Regions from separate parts of the Marinomonas sp. 63XJN7_9_ISO-PGPR-S23-217 genome, predicted to be linked through region 4. Evidence: predicted binding sites of a transcription regulator. Region 4 holds the regulator's gene; each other region holds the start of a gene.
The links. Region 4 encodes FNR, which switches genes on or off when oxygen is low (the NO sensors DNR and NnrR bind a similar motif). Its sites were predicted from a motif close to TTGATNTANATCAA; they were not measured.

Region 1 (6,017 bases), 210 kb from region 4:
CGCCAAATTCAGGTAAGGAAATTTCGTAACCGCCATAAGCTTTAGGTAGAAAAGCTTTATGTAAACCAATCTTTTTCAAAAGTTCGATATTTTCAGCGGGCACTTTTCTTAGCTCTTCTGTTTTAATCGCATTTTTGGCAATTTCTGGAAGAACTGCTTGAAGGTCTTTTAATAAAGGGTTCGCACGTTTCATAAGTTTGGCCTTGTCTTGTTTTTGTTCTGATAGGAGTCAGTATTAGGCGAAGGCACATTTTTATGAATGTTATTTTTGAGCAAAACTTAGGACTTTTCTAGAATGTCTTGTTTTTGATTCCTGAAAAATACCAAACGTTACTTTTTAAAATAAGAGAGGACGATAGTGAATTTACTTAGTTCATGAAATCCTATTGCCTTAAATAGACATAAAATATCCCTTTGGGGACATGGTTTGTGGGCTTGTATTCATTTAGTTTTTTTAACCTTAATATAAAAATAAGCGGAGTTTTCATGAGCCTTGATGTTATTAACCCAGCCACAAAACAAATCTATAAAAGTGTTGAAGCTTCCAGCGTCGAAGAGCTAGATGGCATCATTGAAAAGTCAAAGACTGCATTTTCAGTTTGGAGCCAAAAAACTCATGAGGAGCGCTCTGCTGCGCTACATAAAGTCGCGGCGGCGCTTGAAGAAAACAGTGCAGAACTTGCTGAAATCATTACCTCAGAACAAGGTAAGCCGCTTTCATTAGCGCAATTTGAAGTAGGTGGTGCGGTGGCTTGGACTCGTTACAATGCTGACCTGAATTTAGCCCCAGAAGTCATTGAAGACAGTGAAGTTAGACGTGTAGAGGTGCATCGTACACCGATTGGTGTTGTGGCTTCTATCACACCATGGAACTGGCCTTTAATGATTGCCATTTGGCATGTTATTCCTGCCATCAAAGCAGGGAATAGCGTTGTCATTAAGCCTTCGTCATTAACGCCTATCAACACCATTCGCTTAGCAGAAATCATCAATGAACATACTGTACCAAACTTGGTGCAAGCGTTTGTGGGAGAAGGTGGCATGGGTGAACCTTTAGTTACTCACCCAGATGTGAAAAAAATCGTATTTACTGGCTCGACTCCAGTCGGTAAGCGTATTGCCTCTTTGGTAGCGAACGACCTTAAAAAGGTAACTTTAGAGCTTGGTGGTAATGACGCTGGTATTGTGTTGGAAAACGCCGATATCGATAAATTGGCCGAGAAGATCTTTATGTCTTCTTTTATCAATATGGGTCAGACTTGTGCTTGTTTGAAACGTCTGTATGTTCATCGCTCTAAATACGATGCATTGTGTGATGCGCTAACTAAGATTGCTGCTAGCCAAGTCGTGGGTGAGGGCATGAAAGAAGGCGTGACGTTCGGCCCAGTTCAGAATCAAACACAGTACGAGAAAGTGAAAGCCATGATTGCAAGCGCACAAGCTTCTGGTGCAGAAGTAATTGCGACAGAGCTTCCACCAGGTTTGAACGGCTATTTCATCGCACCGACGATTATCAAAACATCGCGCCATGATATTGATGTGGTATGCGATGAGCAGTTTGGCCCCGTTCTTCCGGTTATTCCTTATGATGATCTTGAAGAAGTGATGAAACACGCTATTCATAAAGAGTTTGCTTTAGGTGGATCGGTATGGGGAGAAGCATCTCCTGAGCTGGAATGGGTTGTGAATCAGCTGGATTCGGGGACTGTGTGGGTAAATAATCATGCAGAAGTGTTGCCTCATGTGCCATTTGGTGGAAACAAAGGATCCGGTATTGGCGTAGAGTTTGGTATGGAAGGTTTACTCGAGAATACGCTACGTAAAGTGGTAAACCGTTCTAAATAACACAACGTATCCGAATTCTGAGTAATCGACTGAAAGCGCCTGATGTGATCATCAGGCGCTTTTATTTGTATTATGCCTAGAATAGCGGCGTCTCCTAAAGATCAGCACTATTCGATGCCGATATCTCTGCCAATAAAGACGCTTAGAAAAGGCTGTTTATGGCGCTGGTCGCACAATCAATATCTTGCAATTCGCTGCCGCCTGAAATGCCAATGGCTCCGACTAGATTGCCCTCGATCGTAATCGGCAACCCGCCACCTAAAAACGTGAAATTCGGTTCACTTTGCAGTGCGAAAAGCGTGTTGTTTTTATCGGCTAGGCGGGTTTGCCAGTCCTTTGTTGGGATCTTAAAGGAGGCTGCGGTTATGGCTTTTTTGCGGGAAACGTCGTAGGAAATACTTGGCGCATGGTTCATGGCAGCGCTTGCTAACACATTACCAGAAGGGCAGACAACCGTTATGCAGATATCAATGCCCAGTGTTTCTGCATGCTGGACGGCAACACTACAAAGTTGTAGTGCTGCTGTTGTGCTTAATGTGTGTTTGATGATTGTTTTATGTTGCATAGTCTCACTCGATTGGGAAAAGGACATTTACTTGTCCGGTACCAGAACTTGGAAAGTAGTTAGTGATAATTTCAGCTTTACCTTGATAATCTTTCCAGCCTAAGGCGCCAAAGAGCATTGCCGTATCATGCATGCCGCCTTCGCCGCTGCAAAATTTAGCGTATTCGGGCAGCATATCTAGAAAGGTTTGTGTTTCGCCGGATTGCCAAAGATCCAATACTCGCAAATCCACTTGGCGATGGAATTCCCGCGAAATGGTAAACGTGCCATTGTTTTGCTCATAAAGATGGTTTTCCCATATTTGATGGGATAAAGAGCCAGAAGCAATCAGCATGACGTTATTGTCACTGTTTTCGATTGCCTCACGAATGGCTTCTCCAATGAGGCGCGATTCTTCTAAGGAATGTACTGTGCACCACGCCGCGATCGAAAGAACTTTGAAATGTTTGTCCTCGTTCATGTAGCGCATAGGAACCAAGGTGCCGTATTCGAGATCCAAGGTTTCTACTTGATGTGAGATCATATGGACGCCTTTCTCTGTTGCGGTATTGGCAATCAGATCGCCCAATTCTGGGTTGCCATCATAGGAATAGGCAAGATCTTGAATGAAATGAGGGAATTCATGGCTGGTGTAGACACCCTCATAATGGCGATTTGCATTAATATGATGTCCTGCATTGACGAGCCAATGAGTGTCAAGGACAACAATAGTATCGACACCGGCTTCCTTCGCTCTACGTGCTATCTCTTTGTGGCCATTGATGGCTTCTTGTCGGCATCCCTCTAATCGCCCAGGCTGCTCAGAGAGCAACATGGTTGGAACGTGAGTTACTTTGGCTGCGATGCTTAACTTTCCCATAAAATCTCCTAACAATATTATTTTTATTAACATGTTAAATAAATGATGTTTTTAACGCGTCTTCAATCTGCTTTCTTATAAAATGAAACTAACGTTGACTTACAGCAATCTCTGAATCAAATTCAGTCACTAGCGTTACCCAGAGTATAAAAAGTTTCTTTCAGGTTTTTATTTGTGTATGTGAACAAGCGCTTTGCTTCGAACAAAATCCGATTATTGATCATTTTTTGGATTGACTTCATCGAGGGTCACTTTAAGCGATAAAATGATGGAAGAGTTCTGCTTGGGATTTGATACCGAGCTTGCGGTATATATTTTTCCTATGATTCTTGACGGTTCCTTCAGAGACAAAACATTTACTGGCAATCTTGCTGGAAGATAAACCATCTAAGATAAACCCAACGATTTCTTTTTCTCTCTTGGTTAAATTGGATAAATTTGAGTCAGGTTGAGGCTTAGACAGTGTTAATTTTTTGTCCGTGACCTTGCTTGAGCGAATACGCTCGTGCGTTTGAATCGCCGTTTTTATTGGGTTTAGGGTGAGGGTTAGCTCGTCATAAGCCATTTTTTGTGCTCGGTGGTTATCATTTGTGGAATACGCAATGCATATGCTTCTACCATCTTGAGTGCCAATCACGATATTCGTCTCATTCTGCCAGCCGAGTTGTTGGTAAAAACTGTCATAGTAGGCTGATTGATAAAACTCCTGTGTTACTAGGCTGTCGAGAGTGACCATCTCTTTGTGTTTTTTTTGGCAAACCAAGTCGTAAACGGGGTCCAACAGATACGCCGATTCGCAATAGATCTTGTCCAGTTTGGACATGGGACACTCGCCAAGAAGAACGGGCTTGTCCGCTTTCGAGTAACTGACAATTTTAATCTCATCAATGACATCAAGGGTTTGGATAGAATGGGCAACTTGGTCATAGAAGTGTTCTTGACCAATGCTTTCTATCAGGCTCGGTAATGATTGGTATAAGCTTAAAGTTACCATTTTTTCATGCCCTTATTATAAGTTCTTGTTAGGGGACCTCTTTTGATAAATCCGTCTTATTCAAAGGTCAAAATTTCATCTCTGGTTCACTGAAAGCCATTTTGAAAATTATTGCACTTTATTTGGCTTTCCTTGACGCAGTTACTTGACACTCCAAGGTCATTACGTTTAATTTATTTAACATGTTAATTAAGTTGAGTCAAAAAATACTCGATTTCTTACTTGGAGAAGAATAAAAATGATTAAGAATTTGATAAACGGGAAATGGGTTGAAAGCAAGGAGACGTTTCAAACCTTTAACCCTGCGACGGGAGAAGTGCTTGCCGAAGTAGCCCATGCGTCCGATACACAAGTCGCAGAAGCGGTTGCCGCTGCAAAAGCCGCGTTTCCAGCTTGGGCCAACATGCCCGTTGCTAAGCGTTCTAAAATCATTGAAAAAATGGGGGATTTGATTGCTCAGAATGTCGATGAATTGTCTGCTTTAGAAACCGCTGATACAGGTTTGCCTCTCTATCAAACTCGCAACGCACTTGTGCCTCGAGCGTCTAACAATTTCTATTTCTTTGCCGAGAAGTCTCGTCAAATGAACGGTCATACCTATCCAATGGATGACCAAATGCTGAACTACAGTTTGTACCAGCCAACTGGTGTGTGTGCTTTGATTTCGCCATGGAACGTTCCTTTTATGACCGGAACCTGGAAAACAGCACCTTGTCTTGCATTGGGGAATACGGCGGTCATAAAGCAGTCCGAATTATCCCCTTTGACAACGGATTTTTTAGGTAAGATTGCCCTTGAAGCGGGTGTTCCTGCGGGCGTATTTAATGTGGTTCATGGTTTTGGTGGGACAACCGGAAACGCCTTGATTACGGACCCAAGCGTCAATGCCATTTCGTTTACCGGCGGCACGGCAACGGGTAAACACATCATTGCGAATGCTGGCCTGAAGAAATTCTCCATGGAATTGGGTGGTAAATCTCCCGTGATGATTTTTGATGATTGCGACTATGAGCGTGCCCTCGATGCTGCTGTATTCGGCATTTTCTCCATCAACGGTGAACGCTGTACAGCCGGTTCCCGTCTATTTGTTCAAGAAACTATTTACGACAAATTCTGTGATGATTTTGCCGCTCGTGCCGCCAAAATCAAAGTCGGTGATCCAAATGATATGCAAACTCAAGTGGGCTCATTGATCTCTAAAGCGCACTGGGAAAAAGTCACTGGCTATATCAAGTTGGGCATTGAAGAGGGCGCCAAGCTCATTGCAGGGGGACCTGATAAACCCCTTGATGAGCTTCCAGAGCATCTTAAAGGCGGCCACTTTGTACGTCCAACCGCCTTCCGTGATGTTACCAATACCATGCGAATTGCTCGCGAAGAAATCTTTGGCCCCGTTGCTGTGATCATCCCATTCAAAGATGAAGCAGACGTTGTGAAGATGGCCAATGACAATGATTACGGACTGGCTTCTTACTTATGGACTCAAGATGTCAGCAAAGTACATCGCATTGCGCGTCAAATCGAAGCGGGCATGATGTTTGTCAACAGCCAAAACGTGCGAGATCTTCGAACCCCATTTGGTGGTATGAAAGCATCTGGCACAGGGCGAGAAGGGGGAGATTATAGTTTCGAAGTCTTCTGTGAACCTAAAAACGTCTGTATCAGTATGGGCAATCACCACATTCCAAAATGGGGTGTCTAGGAAATGATTACCATGCAGAGAGGCGAGGTTCTCTCTGCTTTTTTTTCGTTTA
Region 2 (6,017 bases), 430 kb from region 4:
ACCACGACTTTTCTCATGACATCTTGCTGTCAGCACATCCCCTTGAAAAGCGGGAGCGACGTAATCAATGGAACAACCAAGGGCGACGGTCGGTTGGTTATAGGTATTACAAGCAAACGCAAAGGCCGAATCCGCCAAGGTAAACATATAGCCACCATGACAGGTTTTATGCCCTTGCAGCATAAAGTCTTGCACGGTCATTTTGACCAAAGACTCACCAGGGGCAGAATCCAGCAACTCAATGTTCAGATGTTGTGTTGCCACATCACGGCGATAAAGTTCCTGAGCGCACTCTTTTGCTAGCCCAAGTGCATCGGTTTGAGTATCGTTATTTGTTTTCATAAAACCTTCTCCCTTGATCTGACAATCGTTTCAACAGTAGAGAGGTACGGTAACGATCTTCCCCGTAAGAAGATTGCAAGGCATTAAGCACCTGCTGGACACGGTCAATACCAATCCGATCAGCCCATACCAGCGGCCCTACCGGATAATTCACACCGTAACACATCGCGTTATCGACCCCATCCACACTGGACACACCATTTAATACAGCATCCGCTGCTTCATTCGCCAACATGACAACGGTGCGCATCACCACCAAAGCAGGAGAATCCGTTATCTCGGAAACCTTAATCCCTGCGGCAAAGAACGTATCCACCACCTGTTGAAAAACATCATCTGGCGTATTGTGAGCGCGAGATAAAGCAAGATGTGCTGTCTTTTGATAATCCAAAGCCAGATCCACCAGCACCAAATTCTCTAGTGACTCGCTATTAGCTCGCTCGCTTGCCATGCGTCCATCGGTCAATACCACTGTCGCATCGCCGATTTTTAAAGCATTAAGCGCTGATGAAGGGTCTTGTTCGATGGTAATGCCTGCACCACTGAGACGCATAACTAATGCAGACAGAGCATCAAGGTTCCCCATTGCCACGCATGAAGGCGCAGGATGATGGGAAGGAGGAACACAATGCGGCTCAGGTTTTACCGCACCTTCTTTATAAGAGTAAAAGCCTTCGCCACTTTTACGACCAAGATAACCGGCATCGACCAGATCTTTTTGAATCAAGGAAGGTTGAAAACGAAAGTCACCATAATAAGCATCAAAAACCGAACAGGTCACAGCATAGTTAACATCTTGACCAATTAAATCCGTCAGTTCAAAGGCCCCCATTCGAAAGCCTCCTGCCTCGCGCATTAAGGCATCTAACGTCGCACAATCGGCTACCTGTTCTTGCTTTAGTCGCAGACTTTCTGCATAAAATGGACGTGCCACTCGATTAACAATGAACCCCGGTGTCGATGCCGCATACACAGGGACTTTCCCCCAAGCAGCCGCTGTATCAAATACCGTTGTCGCGATCTCTTTCGAGGTAACCAAACCTGAGACCACTTCCACCAGCTTCATAATCGGGGCGGGGTTAAAGAAGTGCATACCCACCATACGCTCTGGATGTTTCATACCTGCTGCTAAACGGGTAATGGAAATAGACGAGGTGTTTGTCGCTAAAATACATTGTGCAGAACAAATAGACTCTAGTTCCGCAAAGACCGCTTGCTTCACGTCCCTATTTTCAACAATCGCCTCAATCACTAGGCCGGCATGTTCAAAATCCGCTAATTCATTTGCCACCTGTAGGTTGGCGACTGTTTGCTGAACTTGCTCTAGGGTGAATTTTTTACGCTCGACTAAGCGCTTCAGTTGCTTTTCAATGGAAGCGATGGCTTCTTTTGCAGCATCAGCACGATTATCATAAAGCTTCACAATATGGCCTGATTGAGCCGCTACTTGGGCAATCCCAGCGCCCATGGCACCAGCCCCAATCACACCAATCATCATTGATTTGTCTAAAGCTGCCATCATTACTCTCCTTTAAACTCAGGAGTACGTTTCGCCATAAAAGCAGCCACCCCTTCACGATAATCTTGGGTTTGTCCCGCTAAGCGCTGCAAATCACGCTCTAAAAGCAATTGCTCTTCTAGGCCATGGTCAAATGTCTGATTTAACGCCCGCTTAATATAAGCCAACCCTTTTGTAGGTTGCGTCGCCAAATGTTGAGCCAGGGTTAAGGCTTCTTGTCGAAGTAATTCATCATCCACAACGCGGTTGACTAATCCCATTTCCAACGCGGCGTCGGCGCTGACAGGTTCACCCAATAACGCCATTTCTTTTGCCTTTGCCATCCCCACTAAGCGAGGTAAAAACCAAGTGCCTCCCGAGTCTGGAATCAGCCCAATTTTGCAAAACGCTTGGATAAACTTGGCTGAACGCGCCGCAATAATCAGATCACAGGCTAGAGGAAGATTAGCACCGGCCCCCGCCGCGACACCGTTCACAGCGCAGATAACAGGCATAGGCAAGGCTTGAATGGCTTTAATCAGAGGGTTGTAAAATTTCTCGATTGAGAGACCTAAGTCGGGTGCATCAGCAGTGGGATCCACATTGCGATCAGACAAATCCTGTCCGGCACAAAACCCACGACCTTCCCCAGTCAAAACCAAGGCACGAACTTGTTTATCACTCTTAATTTGTTTAAACGCCTCACGCACCTCTAAGTGCATGGCCTCATTAAAACTATTAAGTGATTTAGGACGATTCAGGCTAAGCAATGCCACACCCGAGTCCACTGAATATAAGATATGTTGGAAGCTCATTAAGATAACGCTCCTATTATTATAGTTGGACACTTTGAACACGGCGTGGTGCAAAGGCCTCTTCTAAATTATTGACCCGTAAATTTGGCAGGACGTTTTTCTAAGAAAGCAGCAATGCCCTCTTCACGGTCTTTGGTACCAGCCAATACCGTAAAAGCATGCCTTTCGAAACGTAGACCCGTACTGAGGTCTGTCTCCATGCCTTTTAGTATGGACTCTTTCGCAAGACGTAATGCCAATGGACTTTTTTTAGCAATCTGGGAGGCGACTTCCATCGCTCGGGTAAGGGTTAATTCTGGTTGGGTAATTTCACTAATAAGACCCGCCTCTTTTGCTTGAAGCGCGTTAATCGGCTGGCCTGTCAGCACCATTTGCATGGCAAGGGATTTACCGACAGCACGTACAAGGCGCTGGGTACCACCAGCTCCGGGCATGATGCCTAGATTAATCTCTGGCTGACCAAATTTGGCATCGGTTCCGGCGATAAGAATATCGGCGTGCATTGCGAGTTCGCAGCCCCCCCCTAAACAGTAACCATTAATGGCTGCAATAAGGGGCTTAGGAAAACGACTGATACTTTGCCAGCTTTGTTGACGAGGGTCCTTTAGAATCCCCACCATATCTCGCTCGGCCATTTCTTTTACATCTGCCCCTGCCGCAAACACACGGGCAGAACCAGTTAGTACGACAACTTTCACTGACTCATTCGCTTCAGCTTCATCTAATGCCAGCGCCAACTCACCCAGCATGGCGGTTGTCAATGCATTTAGCGCTTCAGGACGATGTAACTGAATTTGCTGTACACCATTGGCCGGTGAATGAACATCTAGCATGCTATATAGACTATTGGACATTTGACCTAACTCACTATTTGTTTAACGCACGGTTTATTTTTTTATTTGTCAGCCTTAAAGACGCGATACATTGATCTAAGTCATGATCAGCCATTATAAGATGAACCAAAAAGAGACACGGTTCAATGTTTTTTTTAATTTTTTTTGTATCACTTAAAAGACATTCGAAAAAATTCCAATAAAGCATTAAAAAACAATAATTTAAAGATTAAAAAAAGATGAAATTGATTTTTATTAACTGATCCATCAGTAAAAAAACCAAAATTTAGATTAGATTAAGACACAATATTTGTATAAAATTCCAAATAGTTGAAGTATTAAACAGATAGCCAATACCAAATACAAAAAGAGAGAAAAACGATGGCCTGTTACAAAATTGATGGCGTTACGCCCGTGGTTCACCCAACCGCTTATGTTCATCCTACTGCTGTTTTAATTGGTGATGTTATTATTAAACAAGGCTGTTATGTTGGCCCAGGCGCCTGCCTAAGAGGAGACTTTGGCCGTATTACCATGGAGGAAGAATCTAACTTACAAGATAACTGTGTTGTTCATGGGTTTGCTGGCAGTCATACCATCATCGGCAAACATGGGCATATTGGCCATGGCGCTATATTGCATGGTTGTGTTATCGGTGAAGACAGCTTAATCGGTATGAACGCCGTAGTGATGGACGAAGCGAACATTGGACCAGAATCTATTGTCGCCGCAGCGGCCTTTGTTAAAAGTCGTTTTTCTTGTGACGCTCGCTCACTGCTAATGGGCAGTCCAGCAAGACTCGTCCGACAAGTCAGCGATGAAGAGTTAAAATGGAAACAAACCGGAACGCAAGAGTACATCGACCTGACCACTCGCTGTTTGGAATCTATGGTTGAGTGTCATCCCTTAACCGAACCTGAAGCCGATAGACCCAGCTTGAAAACGGGCCATCATAAGCCAAAAAAATAATTAGCTTTACTCTTAAGGCACCATTTCAGAGAATGGTGCCTTCAATCAAACGATACTCATAGCCTGTCTCAATGAATGAACTAAAAACACTTAACACTCTACTGAAGCGTTTTCAAAACCAAAAACCTATTAGAGCCTCCTCTTTAATTATTTCTCTGTATGGTGATACCATCGAGCCCCACGGCAGTACCGTTTGGTTAGGTAGCCTAATCAATGCCCTGGAACCGATAGGCATTAGCGAACGCTTAATGAGAACCTCAATTTTTCGACTGACGCAGGACGGTTGGCTAGAGAGTGAAAAAGTCGGCCGTAAAAGCTATTACCGCTTAACGACGCAAGGACACAGAAAATTCGAGCAAGCTTTTCAGCGCATTTATAGCCCGAACATACAAACTTGGAACGGTTCATGGCTACTCATTATTGGCAGCCATCTCAATCCTGATGAAAAAAAGCAACTAGTGGATGAGCTTCAATGGCAAGGCTTTGCCACGTTTTCCACTCAACTGATTGCCAGCCCATGTTGCGATAAACAAACCCTCAAAGCGATTTTGCTCTCCCTTAATCTAGAAGAGAAAGTCATTGTCTTTGAGGCCTCATCAAATACTCAGTTTAGCAATAAACCGATACAAGAATTGGTTAGAGACTGCTGGAATCTGGACGCTCTCAGCCAACATTACCAAGAGTTTATCGAATTATTTTTACCAGTTTGGCAAGAGCTTTCCGAGCTGGATACACTTGACCCGCAGTCTTGTTTTTTAACGCGAACCCTATTGATTCATGACTACCGTAAACTCTTGCTAAGAGACCCGCATTTACCAAGAGAACTTCTCCCAATAGACTGGGAAGGCAGAGCCGCACGTCAGCTGTGCCGAAACATTTATCGCAAACTCACGCCAGCAACGGAAAAATGGATTGAGCACAATCTAGAGTCCGTTCACGGGCCATTGCCAGAAGCCAACGCTTTATTCTATGAGCGTTTTGGTGGGCTTAATAGCTAACACGCCCTGATCATACAGGGCATCAGATAATAACGCCCTGTATGATATTCATTGCCTTGCTACTTTCCCCACTGTTCAATCGTTTCAACAAAATGACTCAGGAATGCGTTCGCCTGATAGGCATCTAATGCCCTATGATCAATGCTAAGGGAAACGTAACATTTGGGACGAATGACCATGGTGTCCTGCCCATCGATCTCTTCAACAACCACCCTTTTTTCCAGCTTACCAATGCCCAAAATCGCCACCTGGGGCTGGTTAATAATGATGGGGGTCGCCAACAGGCTACCACTGACCCCGTGATTGGATATGGTAAAGGTTCCTCCTTTCATGTCCGCTGGGGTCAACTTACCCTGTCTGGCTCGCTCCGTTTGCTGTTGCAGCAAGGTAGCCACTTCAAACAGTTTCTTCATCTGTACCTGCTTAATAACAGGCACAACAAGCCCATCGTCTCCCAACGCGGTCCCCACTCCGATGTTAATGTCTTCCAATACTTCTAAGCTTTCCTCATGAAATCGTGAGTTGATGACTGGGACTTTTTGGATGGCCTGGGCCGCTGCCA
Region 3 (6,017 bases), 1.4 Mb from region 4:
ATGTCCCCTGGTGCTGTAACAGAGTTGTTGTATTTTTTTGTGGCGGAATACTCAGACGAGATGAAAGTATCCCAAGGCGGTGGTCTTGAACACGAGCAAGAAAATATTGATGTTCTCGAGCTGGACTTCAAGCAGGCTTGCGATATGGTGGATTCTGGCGAGATCAAAGATGGGAAAACCATTATGTTATTGCAATATGCCAAGTTGAATAGTCTATTTGGGTGATCAGTAAATAGTGGATCATGACCACGATTATGTCGGTCATGGTGCCTTATCTTAACCTGTCGGTCTGGATTTTGGGTTTTATATTTTTAGCGGATTTTTATCAATAGAGAGGGATGAATGATGGCATTTCACATATGGACGGTGTTTTTCTTGGCGTATTTAGTGACCACGCTTTCTCCTGGGCCGAACGTATTATTGGTGCTTAAAAATAGCATCCAGTTTGGTTGGAAGTCGGCTTTTATTACCATTTTGGGGAACCTCTCTTGTCAGTTTATTATTGTCTGTCTTGTGGCGTTGGGGGTGGGTGCTCTCTTGCAAACGTTACCCACTTGGTTTTTGGTGATGAAGATCATGGGTGGAACCTATTTGATCTATCTTGGTATCAAGGCGCTTAGGTCGAACAAAAAGTCAGCGTTTGATGCAGTGGAGACAAAAGTCACTCAAACGAAAACAGGCGGAGCCCTTTTTGTCGAAGCTTTTTTGGTATCGGCGAGTAATCCCAAAACATTGATCTTTTTATCGGCTTTTTTACCTCAGTTTTTAACGCTTGATTCGCCTGCCTACCAACAGTTTTCCGTTATGTTTGTCACCATCTGCGCTATCGTTACCTGCGTCCACATCGGTTACGCTTTTGGCATAGCTCGTTTAGGGAAACGCTTCTCTTTGAAGAACATGGAAGCCAAAATATCTAAAGTGACGGGTGGTTTATTTATCACTATGGGGGGCGGGATTTTGTTAAGTAATCGCTAAGCTTTATCCTGAAAAAATGAGGCGCGACACTTAAAAAGTGCTTTTGTATATGCTTAATAGGAAAGGCTTTCGGTGCTTGGAAACGGAATGAAAGGCACATATCAAATTTTGGAAAAAAGGCCTTGTAGATGGGCTACAAGGCCGGTGTTTCGCCGCGGTTGGGTTAGAAAGCCGATTTGAAGATGGCGACGACGTCTTCATGGCTTGGTTGAATTGGGTTGGTGAATCCACAGGCGTCTTTCATCGCATTGCTTGCCAATGTGGCGAAATCTTCTTCTTTCGCACCTAGCTCTTTTAAGCCAGCAGGGATATTCACGCTCTGAGATAACTTGACGATGGCAGCAATGGCTTCATCCGCGCCTTCTTTGTCACTCATTCCCTGTACTTCCACACCTAGGGCTTTCGCAACGTCTTTCAGACGAGGGGCCGCCACTTGGCTGTTGTAGCGTTGCACATGGGGTAATAAAACAGCGTTACAAACACCGTGAGGCAGGTCATAGAATCCACCAAGTTGGTGCGCCATGGCATGTACATAGCCCAAAGAGGCATTATTAAAGGCCATCCCCGCTAGAAACTGTGCATAAGCCATTTGAGTGCGAGCTTCCATATTAGATCCGTTGTGAACCGCTTCGTGTAGGTTGTCACGGATGAGTTCAATGGCCTTAATGGCGCAAGCGTCAGTAATCGGATCGGCTGCGGTAGATACGTAGGCTTCAATGGCATGGGTTAAGGCATCCATCCCCGTTGCTGCGGTAAGAGCTGAGGGCATTCCCGCCATTAATCTTGGGTCGTTAACCGATAGGATTGGTGTGACATTTTGATCGACAATGGCCATTTTTATATGACGTTCTTGGTCTGTAATGATACAGAAACGTGTCATTTCAGAGGCGGTGCCTGCGGTGGTATTGATGCTGATTAATGGTAGTTGTGGCTTTTTAGAAACATCCACGCCTTCGTAGTCACTAATGTGACCACCATTTGTCGCAACCAGTGCAATACCTTTGGCGCAATCATGGGCAGAGCCACCGCCAAGAGAGATAACACAGTCACATTTGTGCGTATGCAAAACATCAAGACCCGCATTCACATTCTCAACCGTTGGGTTAGGTTGAACGCCATCGTATACCAAGCTTTGTATCCCCTGTTCTTGCAGAAGGGTTTGGACTTCGGTTGTCACGCCTAGTTTGGTCATGCCTGGGTCCGTCACTATCAGCGCTTGCGTAAAACCTAATGCTTGAATTTGTTTGACGGCATCATTAAGCGCGTTTTCGCCCATGATGTTTACAGCAGGTATATAGAATGTACTACTCATGATGTTTACCTCTTTGTATATTTAGGCCACATGTTTTTTCGTGATCTTTGATGCTATTGTGGCCCTGCTGGCCACAGAATGATTTGATTTATGACAAGAACTCAGCATAAAGAGGGACATCTGATTGGGGTGGTTGGCTGTAGTGCATGATAGGGTCGACATGTTTTGTCATTTTCTAAAGATCTGTCATCTTTATTAAGGGAGTCGCATTGTGTCCAATGCTTTTACGAAAACTGAACGTAGCTGGGTTGTCTATGATGTCGGTAACTCGGCTTTTGCGTTAATCATCTCAACGACGATCTATACGATTTTTTTTAATACCATCAGTCAGCGTGCGGGCCTTGCACCAGAAGACAGTACCACTGCTATTGGTCTGATTAATGCGGTCGCATTTTTATTGATTGCTATTATTTCGCCGTTGCTTGGCACCTTTGCCGATTACCAAGGGAATAAGAAAAAGCTATTTAGTGTGTTTGCCTTTTTAGGAATTATCAGTGTTACCTCCATGATATTAGTGGGGGATACTCAGTGGTTGTTAGCGGCGGTGATTTACAATATTGCTATGTTGGGGTTTGCTGGGGCGAATATTTTTTATAATGCCTTTTTGTTGGATGTTTCACCCAAAGATCGTTTGGATAAAGTGTCTGCGGCAGGGTTTGCATGGGGCTATATCGGTTCGACCATTCCGTTTGTTATCGCGCTAGGTATTATTTTTGCTTTTTTCAAAAATGACGATGGCATTACGATGATGGGATTTGCCTCGGCGTTTTTGATTACCGCTGTTTGGTGGCTGATTTTCACTGTACCCTTGCTAAAAAATGTCGAACAAAAGTACGGTATCCCGCCCTCTACAACCCCTTTAAAAGATACTTGGCGTCGACTGGCGCAGACAGTGGCAAAAATCAAACAACAACGGGCGATTTATCTCTTTTTAATTGGCTATTTTCTTTATATTGATGGGGTCGATACCATCATTGTTATGGCGATGGACTTTGGTATGAAAAACTCGACCATGGGACAGGTGGATTTAGTGCTGATCGTATTAGCTATCCAGATTATCGCTTGGCCTAGTACCTTGTTGTACGGTCGCTTATCTGAGTCCCTTGGAACGCGCAGCATGATTCTTTTTGGCATTGCTACCTATGGGGTGATTACCCTTGTGGCGGCTTTGATGGAGTCTATGCCATCGTCTTGGATTAATGGCGCTTTTATTCTACTGGCGGTGTTGATTGGTACCGCGCAGGGCGGGGTTCAGTCTTTGAGTCGATCGTATTTTGGCTCTTTGATTCCGCCTGAGCAATCGGCGGAATTCTTTGGTTTTTTTAATATCTTTGGTAAGTTTGCCGCTATTTTAGGGCCCGCTTTGATTGCGTTGTTTACTTATTTTATGAAGGGGCATGTACTTGCGTTCGCTGGCCTGCAGTTTACAGGATATTCACTTGGCGTGTTGTCGTTGATGGTCTTTTTTATCGTCGGTGGCGTGGTGTTGGTGATGGCCGATCGTGAAGCCAAAAAAGACCTCGCCTGAGGTCTTTTCATAAATCTAACGTGAGTGTGTTTAGAAATGATGGGACACTTTTATCCCCAATCCAGTGGCATGATTATTATCGAATTTGGTTTCGTTTCCCGATAGGCTGGTTTTGGCATCACCAATCCATGAGTAGCTGACTCCTGCCGCAATGGCCGTACTTGGTGTTGCTTGATATTTCAGTCCGACAATTAAGGCTTTATAGCCATCGGTTGGGGAAAGGTTGCTGACGATATCACCGGACGATTTTTCATAGGCCACCGCCAATGAGCCGGACCAAGTGTCTGTGATTTTTTGACCAATGCCTAAGCGATAAGAAATCGTATTTTCACCGTAATCAACGATATTTTCTCCTGGACTGATATAGGTTGTGTAAAACTGGGGCGTAATTTGCGTTTTTTTCCATTCGACCCAACGTGCTGAAAACAGTAATAGTGTGGTGGGAGTGATGCCCGTCTGAAAGTCAAAATTGATGGATTTCGGCATGGTGACATTAAGTGGTGTTTCGGCGGCCAGTGAATTGCTTGTGATGGCTTCTTTATTGTGAAAGTGGATCTTTATTGGTGAGTTATACGTCAGTGCGGCCCGTAGAGCTATGTCGGGAATTTCATAGGCTACCCCTACTAAGTAGCCCCAATCGTTTTGAGTGTCGGTCTTCATCGAGTAGGTGGCACTGGGTAAATGCACTTTTCCCTTGGAGGTAAGATTTCGTGCGCCTGCGTAGACCGAAAAAGGCGTATTAATTTTGTAGCGCAAGATGCCGCTTACTTCCACCGAGTCTACCGAGGCGGTGGTGCCTGCAAGTGGATAACCCGTCCCTGATGGGTAGCGAAGATCGGCGCCGTAGGGTTGATCGACTATGATTGCCATCGACCAGTCGTTTGAAAGATCTTGTTTATAAGCACCGCCAAATTGTGTAAAGCGTTTGCTGACATCACCAGAGTGAAGAGGACCCAAAGAACCAGAGATATTGGGTTTAACGGTATAAGCGTTGAGCTCTAAATAGGTGCCTTTTTCAAACAGGGCTGTAATGGGCTGACCTGAGCGGTCCATACCACCTGCATAAACAGTCGTTATACTGAGGCTGCCTAAGCTAACCACTAAAAGTGTTTTTTTCATTATATTTCCCCTGTTTTGTTGACGATCCACAACCGCTTAATAATTACCGAGAGCATTTTTATGAGAGAGGACAATGAGCGCATGCAGTGAATTCTAAGTGTATTATGTTTCATTTATGTATTCTTGTGTGTTTAGTCGAACGAGAGGGGAAAGGTTGGTGTAAAAATAGTGTTATAAATATGTATTATATGGCCATTTTTTTGATGGCGATAGTGTGAATGCCCCTATATTGTCGTGAGAAAAGGGCGGTAAGATATTCATCAAGGTACGTTAGTAAGGGGGAGTTATCATGGCCAGTGGGTGGGCGCAAGATGGCGCAGTACAAGATCAAATAGATGCAACGGTAGATTCTGAAGTTGAGCGTGCTAAGCAAAGCCTGCCCAAAGGAGAGAGTTTGACCCATTGTGAAGAGTGTGATGCCCTAATCCCTGAGAAACGGCGCAAGGCGATTCCTGGCGTCCGTTTGTGTATAGCGTGTCAGTCCGAGCAGGAGAAGAAAGGTCGTTCTTCTTTATATAACCGTGCTGGTAGTAAAGATAGCCAATTAAGGTAGTTTTTTGGGCTATGACTGTCGTGGCCGCTGTTCACTCTTGAAGAAGAGTCCCCCAATAGTGGCAAATGAATGGCTTCTGATGCTTCGTCGTGGGGTGAGACCATGGGACAATTTCAACTGCCGAAATCTTGTGTATGTGATAAGGTTCTGCTCATCTAAGGTGTCAGCCAAGTTGATGACGCCCATTGTATAAAAGTTTGAAGAAGGAAGAGGTTGTGACTGAGTCAAAATCGGTACATATTGAACAGTTAGAAAAATTACGTACGGCTTGGTTGCCAGCGGTTGAATTTTTATTTGGCAAAGCGCCTTCCCAAGCAGAGTTTGTGGGTTTTGAAATCGATGATAACTCGGCTAAACCTGTGCTGTTGTTCGAAAATGATAATGCCCCTTACCAATATAAAATTCAAATACCCTCGAGAAGCTTCACCAATGATGTGATGCTACTTGCAGACGTGATTCAAGAAATGGTTCGTGGCTTGAATCCTGTGGGGAAAGCAGGCGCTGAGACGAATGCATTGTATGAAGGCGCT
Region 4 (6,017 bases):
GAACCGATTCTATGTTTACTGCCATGCAGAATGTGGTGCCTTCCCATCTTGCTGATAATGAGCTGTTTGATTTTAAAGGCTTAAAACAATCAGAAGATGCATTTAATAAATTGAATATTATTTCACTATAGGAAAGTTCTAATGAAACTAAGCAACAAAGCGCTATTGTTGACCGCAGGGCTACTAAGCTCTTCCATGGTATTGGCTTCTAACGTAAGTGTGAACTTAAGAAACGATTTGTTGAAAGCGGATGCCAGTATTGATGCAGGCCCTTTTTCAATTGATGCGGGGGGGACGCATGATGCGGATAAAGATACCTCTTCTGCTTATGCAGGCTTGAGTATTCAAGATACAGATGCAACGGGGCCGTTGCAGGTTGGACTAGGGGCGCGTCTATATGCTCTCGATTCTAATTTAAAAGATGAAAATAATGATCTTGCATTAGCGGTAGCGTTAGGTGGTTGGTATCGTTATACCTTCCCAATGGCGAATCGTTTAAGCATATACGCTTCCGGTTATTATTCTCCTGAGGTTCTAACGATTTCTCGACTGGATCATATGTATACCTATAACGCGCGCCTTGAGTATATGACAACACACAATACTCGTGCTTTTATTAGTTACGGAGCGACTGAAGCCATTTACAAAAACGGTCAGCGCCAAAAAAGTAATGATGGCATTTCTGTTGGTGCCAATGTGGTCTTTTAAAAATGCATAAAAAAAGGTGGCATTCGCCACCTCAGACTGCTGATAAAGTCCTCGCCATTCGGCGGGGATTTTTTATAATAACGGCATGCTTAAAGAACGCCCTCAAACCCAGTCTACTTTAGAGTTTGTTTCCATCGACGAGCTCGTCCCCAGTGATCACTTGCTTCGCAAGATTGATCGAATTATTGATTTTTCCTTTCTACATGATCTTGTGAAGGATTTTTATTGCGCGGATAACGGTCGTCCCGCTCTCGATCCTACTCTCATGTTTAAGTTGCTATTTATTGGCTACCTTTTTGGTATTCGTAGTGAACGTCAGTTGATTAGAGAGGTTCAAGTTAATGTCGCTTATCGTTGGTTCTTAGGTTTAGGCCTGACTGACAAAATTCCCGATGCTTCCACTTTGAGTGCAAACCGCACACGTCGTTTTAAGGAATCCGATATCTATCAAAAGATCTTTGATGAGATCGTACTCCAGGCTATAAAACACAAGTTAGTTGGCGGAAACACCTTTTATACGGACTCCACACACCTTAAAGCCAATGCGAACAAAAAGCATTTTGAAAAAGTAGTGGTTGAACAGTCCCGACAGGCGTATATGGATGAGCTCGATAAGGCCGTTGAGGAGGATCGACTCGTTCATGGAAAAAAGCCTTTACCACCTGAAAAAAACAAGGTGGAGAGTCGTGAAATCAAGCAGAGTACGACGGATCCAGAGAGTGGCTATATGGTACGAGATACTAAGCCCAAAGGGTTCTTCTACTTAGATCACCGAACGGTTGATGCACGTTGCAACATTATTACTGACGTACACGTCACCGCAGGCAATGTCCACGATGCTGTCCCTTATTTAGAGCGATTGGACCGAATCAAAGAACGCTTTAAGCTTTTCATCACATCGGTCGGAGTCGATGCGGGGTACTTTACCTCGGCAGTTTGTCATGGGTTAGAAGAACGACATATCTATGCCGTGATGGGCTATCGTCGTCCTAATCACAAGAAAGGCTTCTTCTATAAACGCGAATACAAGTACGACAGGGAACAAGATGTCTACTTCTGTCCGCAAGGTGAAAAACTCATTTACAAAACCACTTCTCGAGAAGGTTACCGTCACTACGACTCAGATAGCCTGATCTGCGCGAACTGCCCAGAAAAGCACCGCTGCACCACAAACAAAAAATCGGTCAAAACCATTACGCGTCATGTTTGGGAAGATAGCAAAGAACGCATCAATGCCCATCGGCTAACCCCATTAGGCAAAGTCATTTATGCCAGACGAAAGGAAACCGTGGAACGAAGTTTTGCCGACGCAAAAGAGCTGCATGGCTATCGATATGCACGATTTCGAGGAACAGATAAAGTAGCTTCTCAATGTCTATTAACGGCAGCCGCCCAAAATATGAAAAAGATAGCCTTAATGCTTAGCTAGAGGCTTTTATTTGTTCAAAAAAATGACGAAATCGATAGTCAGAGCCTTAATAAAAGGCCTCAAAGAGCTCTAAGTAACTAATGAGATATCTTGAGTCACTTAGGAAGGAATGTGAGCAAAAGACTCAGAAAAATAAAACCCCAGCAAAAAACTGGGGTTTATCAGTAACCTGAGGTGGCATTCGCCACCTTTTTTATTGATGCTTTAGACTGCCTCTAGTGAATAAAGGCAAATAGATGATTAATCACCTTCATACGCACACAGATTAAAAACGGGGATGTTTCTATCCTGTAATTTTTGGCTTCCACCTAGATCGGGCAGGTCAATAATAGCGGCCACTTCTTTAACCTCTGCACCTTGGCTCGTTAATAGCTCAATAGCTGCTAATAGGGTGCCACCTGTAGCAATAAGATCATCAAACAATAAAACATTATCGCCAGTTTTTACTGAGTTTTCCTGAATTTCCAACTCAGCGGAACCGTATTCTAAGTCGTACGCTTGTGAAATGGTTTTGCCAGGCAGTTTCCCTTTTTTACGGATCAAAATCAGCGGTTTTTGTAGTTCATATGCCAGTACGGCCGCGATCAAAAAGCCACGAGCATCAATACAAGCGATATGAGTAATATCGCTGGTAATATAGCGATGCACATAAGCATCAACGACCATACGCATGCCTTTTGGGTCGCTAAAAATAGGGGTGATATCTCGAAAGTTGATGCCTGGCTTTGGCCAGTCTTCAACAGAACGAATTAATGACTTAACGTAGAAATCATCATACAGCATAATCAAAGTGCGCCTAGTTTGTAGTTCAAAACTGAGCTATTTTACCACAGTCAGGCGCAACTCCCACGAGTTTTTGCATTTCTGGCAAGTCAATAATGGAAATTTCTTTACCATCTACTTGGATTAATTCGTTTTTTTGAAAGCGTGTGATCACACGACTAACTGTTTCTACTGCTAAGCCTAAATAGTTACCCACTTCACCACGGGACATGGAAAGTCGGAAGGACGTCGCTGAATAACCACGCTTTTTAAAGCGGTTCGATAGGTTAAGAAGGAATGAGGCTACTTTTTCGTCAGCATTCTTTTTGCCCAGAAGTACCATCATTTGCTGATCATCGCCAATTTTACGGCTCATTACTTTGAACATCTGGTGTTTGAGTGACGGGATTTGTGCGGAAAGATTCTCCAAATGACTGAATGGGATTTCGCATACGGTGGTTGTTTCTAGTGCTTTAGCAGAAATAGGGTAGGTATTATCATCGATACCGCTTAGACCAACCAGTTCGCTAGGGCAATAGAAGCCTGTGATTTGTTCTTCGCCTGAAGAGGTAATATTAAAAGTCTTTAGTGTGCCGGTTCTCACGGCAAAGACAGAACTAAAAGGTTGGCCTTGATGGAATAACACCTCCCCCTTCTTTAGAGGGCGTTTTCGCTCAATGATTTGATCTAATCGATTAATATCTTCGTCTGCCAGAGCGATAGGTAGGCATAGCGCACTTAAGCTACAATTTTGACACTGAGAAGATAACTTACTGCTAAAACGTGATTGTGTGTGTGTTGCGGGCATTTCACTCTCCCTAGATTATATTACTTTTGAATACTTGACTACGCTGTTCAAATGTTTGTCAAAAACCATGCATACGCAGCGAATAAGTAATCGTCCCCGATCTGTTACTTTTATAATAGTATCTTCTTGCTGGCTCAGAATTTCAATGATGCCATCCAATTCTAGCTGCTTTAATTTAGCAAGCTCTACTGCGAAGTACTCTTTAAAGCGTATAGTAAACTCTTGTTCTATGGCTTGAAAGCTTAATCTAAATTGACTGATAAGCGTCATAATGACTCGATGTCTAATTCTGTCATCATTATCGCTGATATAGCCTTTCATAATAGGGAGTTGACCGTTTTCAATGCTATTTTGGTAAAGAGACAAGTCAGTATGGTTTTGGATATACACGCCGCTTAAGTTGCTGATCGCGGATACGCCAAAGGCAATCAAATCTGTATCTGCATGGGTGGTGTACCCCTGAAAATTACGTTGCAATTTGCCTTCGTTTTGAGCAATCGTCAACGTATCATCAGGCTTAGCAAAATGGTCCATGCCAATATAGACGTAGCCATTTTCTATTAATGTATCAATGGTCATTTTGAGTATATGCAGCTTCATTTCTGCAGAAGGTAGGTTCTCCTCTGGAATCCGTTTTTGCGCTGGGAACCGCTCAGGTAAGTGAGCGTAGTTAAAGACGGAAATACGTTCTGGTTGTAATCTCAAAACGATATTCAGCGTCTCTTTAAAACCGTCTAGAGTTTGAAACGGTAAGCCATAAATTAAATCGAAGTTAATAGAACGTATACCGAGTTCGCGGCAGTCATTGACGAGCTTTTCAACTATTTCAACAGGTTGTATGCGGTGAATGGCTTTTTGGACCGATATATCGAAATCCTGAACGCCTATGCTGACGCGATTTATGCCCATGGTTGTCAGAAGTGTCAGTTTTGACTTGCTAATCTCTCGAGGGTCAATCTCAACGCTATAGTCCTGACTGCCATTGGTAATCAAAGAAAAATGTCTATTGATTACATCAAATAACTGCTGCCATTGTGACTCAGACAAAAAGGTTGGTGTGCCACCTCCGAAGTGCAGTTGTGTCACCGGACGATCAGCGTCAATCATTAAGCTGCGTAGGCGTATTTCCTCTCCTAATAACTCCACATACTCCTCGCCCTTGTCGTATTGTTTTGTCACAATTTTGTTGCAGGCGCAGTAGTAACAAAGATGAGCGCAAAATGGGATGTGGAAGTAGAGGCTGATTGGGGCGTCTGAAGGCCTTAACATTCTATCGATGAGAGCAATTTTGCTGATGGAGGCATCGAACAACGGAGCTGTCGGATAGGAAGTATACCGAGGGCCTGATAAGTTGTATTTTTGAATGAGTAATGGATCCCAGATCATGATGTTTTCCTATTAAATTTTCTAATGGCAGTTTACTCTTATGGGGATTCTGTTCGTATGACTTGGATCAAGGTTTTAAGGTCAAAATAAAAATCTTGCTAAGTTCAAGAGAGAAACTTTTTATTCAAGTTAAAAAACTCGTTTTTAGTGTTGAGATGAAGCCATGCAAATATTGCCTATCTATCTTGCTCATGGAGCGGGCGTCGGTCACAAAAATAGTGACTTTCTACAACGCATTAGCCAGCAGTTAGGAGAAAAAGGTTGCCCTGTCATACCCGTGACTTTTGCCTATATGCAGGAACAAGAGGCCACTGGAAAAAAGCGTCCGCCGCCACGTTTCGATACATTAATACCAGAATTTGCTGACTACCTAAGTGCCTCGGACCCTCTCATTGTTGCGGGTAAATCGATGGGAGGGCGAGTTGCAACGCAGCTGACAAGTGATAATAGAGTGAAGGGGGTTATTTGCTTTGGTTTTCCTTTTCATCCTCCCGGTAAACCGGAGAAGCATCGTTTGGCGTTTTTGGAAGCTGTTGATGTCCCTTGCTTGATTATTCAAGGGACGAGGGATGTGTTCGGTAAGTCTTCTTGGGTCCTGGAGCAAAAACTCAACAAGAATATTGACATCATGTGGGTTGAAGGAGCCGATCATGATTTTAAGACGCTAAAAAAGCAGGCCATAACACAAGACGAGGTGGTTTCAAAGGTGGCTAGCATGGTTAATAGTTGGTTGTCAGAAAAGTTTGTCTAGCCAACCTGGAGGTTTATAATAGGGGGAATCAGTCGGAGGATCAGATTATGGAACACCATTCATTGTTAGACGCTAGCGGATTAATGTGCCCAGAGCCAGTCATGATGCTACATGTGGAGATGAAAAAAATAGAGCCCCTTGAGGTGCTAAAAGTGGTTGCAACAGATCCATCT

Region 1: hpaD (3,4-dihydroxyphenylacetate 2,3-dioxygenase) is a predicted target of FNR. The motif match lies at 3,364-3,377, and genes of this name have one in related genera.
Region 2: paaF (2,3-dehydroadipyl-CoA hydratase PaaF) is a predicted target of FNR. The motif match lies at 3,580-3,593, and genes of this name have one in related genera.
Region 3: yiaY (L-threonine dehydrogenase) is a predicted target of FNR. The motif match lies at 2,371-2,384, and genes of this name have one in related genera.

The regions. Positions count from the first base shown of each region.
Region 1 covers NZ_CM149678.1:2,552,791-2,558,807, forward strand. The annotation lists gene AC0VYI_RS11915 (p-hydroxyphenylacetate 3-hydroxylase oxygenase component) at 1-193, opposite strand, end outside; gene AC0VYI_RS11920 (aldehyde dehydrogenase family protein) at 487-1,845, shown strand; gene AC0VYI_RS11925 (GlcG/HbpS family heme-binding protein) at 1,988-2,410, opposite strand; gene hpaD (3,4-dihydroxyphenylacetate 2,3-dioxygenase) at 2,415-3,269, opposite strand; gene AC0VYI_RS11935 (helix-turn-helix domain-containing protein) at 3,523-4,263, opposite strand; gene hpaE (5-carboxymethyl-2-hydroxymuconate semialdehyde dehydrogenase) at 4,502-5,965, shown strand.
Region 2 covers NZ_CM149678.1:2,331,026-2,337,042, reverse strand. The annotation lists gene paaI (hydroxyphenylacetyl-CoA thioesterase PaaI) at 1-342, opposite strand, end outside; gene paaH (3-hydroxyacyl-CoA dehydrogenase PaaH) at 329-1,864, opposite strand; gene paaG (2-(1,2-epoxy-1,2-dihydrophenyl)acetyl-CoA isomerase PaaG) at 1,864-2,655, opposite strand; gene paaF (2,3-dehydroadipyl-CoA hydratase PaaF) at 2,724-3,509, opposite strand; gene AC0VYI_RS10880 (phenylacetic acid degradation protein PaaY) at 3,870-4,457, shown strand; gene paaX (phenylacetic acid degradation operon negative regulatory protein PaaX) at 4,529-5,455, shown strand; gene AC0VYI_RS10870 (dihydrolipoamide acetyltransferase family protein) at 5,515-6,017, opposite strand, start outside.
Region 3 covers NZ_CM149678.1:4,163,998-4,170,014, reverse strand. The annotation lists gene nudK (GDP-mannose pyrophosphatase NudK) at 1-225, shown strand, start outside; gene AC0VYI_RS19570 (LysE family translocator) at 343-975, shown strand; gene yiaY (L-threonine dehydrogenase) at 1,139-2,287, opposite strand; gene AC0VYI_RS19560 (MFS transporter) at 2,499-3,815, shown strand; gene AC0VYI_RS19555 (OmpP1/FadL family transporter) at 3,846-4,934, opposite strand; gene AC0VYI_RS19550 (DksA/TraR family C4-type zinc finger protein) at 5,224-5,487, shown strand; gene AC0VYI_RS19545 (hypothetical protein) at 5,703-6,017, shown strand, end outside.
Region 4 covers NZ_CM149678.1:2,765,667-2,771,683, reverse strand. The annotation lists gene ttcA (tRNA 2-thiocytidine(32) synthetase TtcA) at 1-131, shown strand, start outside; gene AC0VYI_RS12940 (YfaZ family outer membrane protein) at 142-708, shown strand; gene AC0VYI_RS12935 (IS1182 family transposase) at 794-2,137, shown strand; gene AC0VYI_RS12930 (adenine phosphoribosyltransferase) at 2,378-2,920, opposite strand; gene fnr (fumarate/nitrate reduction transcriptional regulator Fnr) at 2,946-3,707, opposite strand; gene hemN (oxygen-independent coproporphyrinogen III oxidase) at 3,723-5,093, opposite strand; gene AC0VYI_RS12915 (alpha/beta family hydrolase) at 5,257-5,844, shown strand; gene tusA (sulfurtransferase TusA) at 5,892-6,017, shown strand, end outside.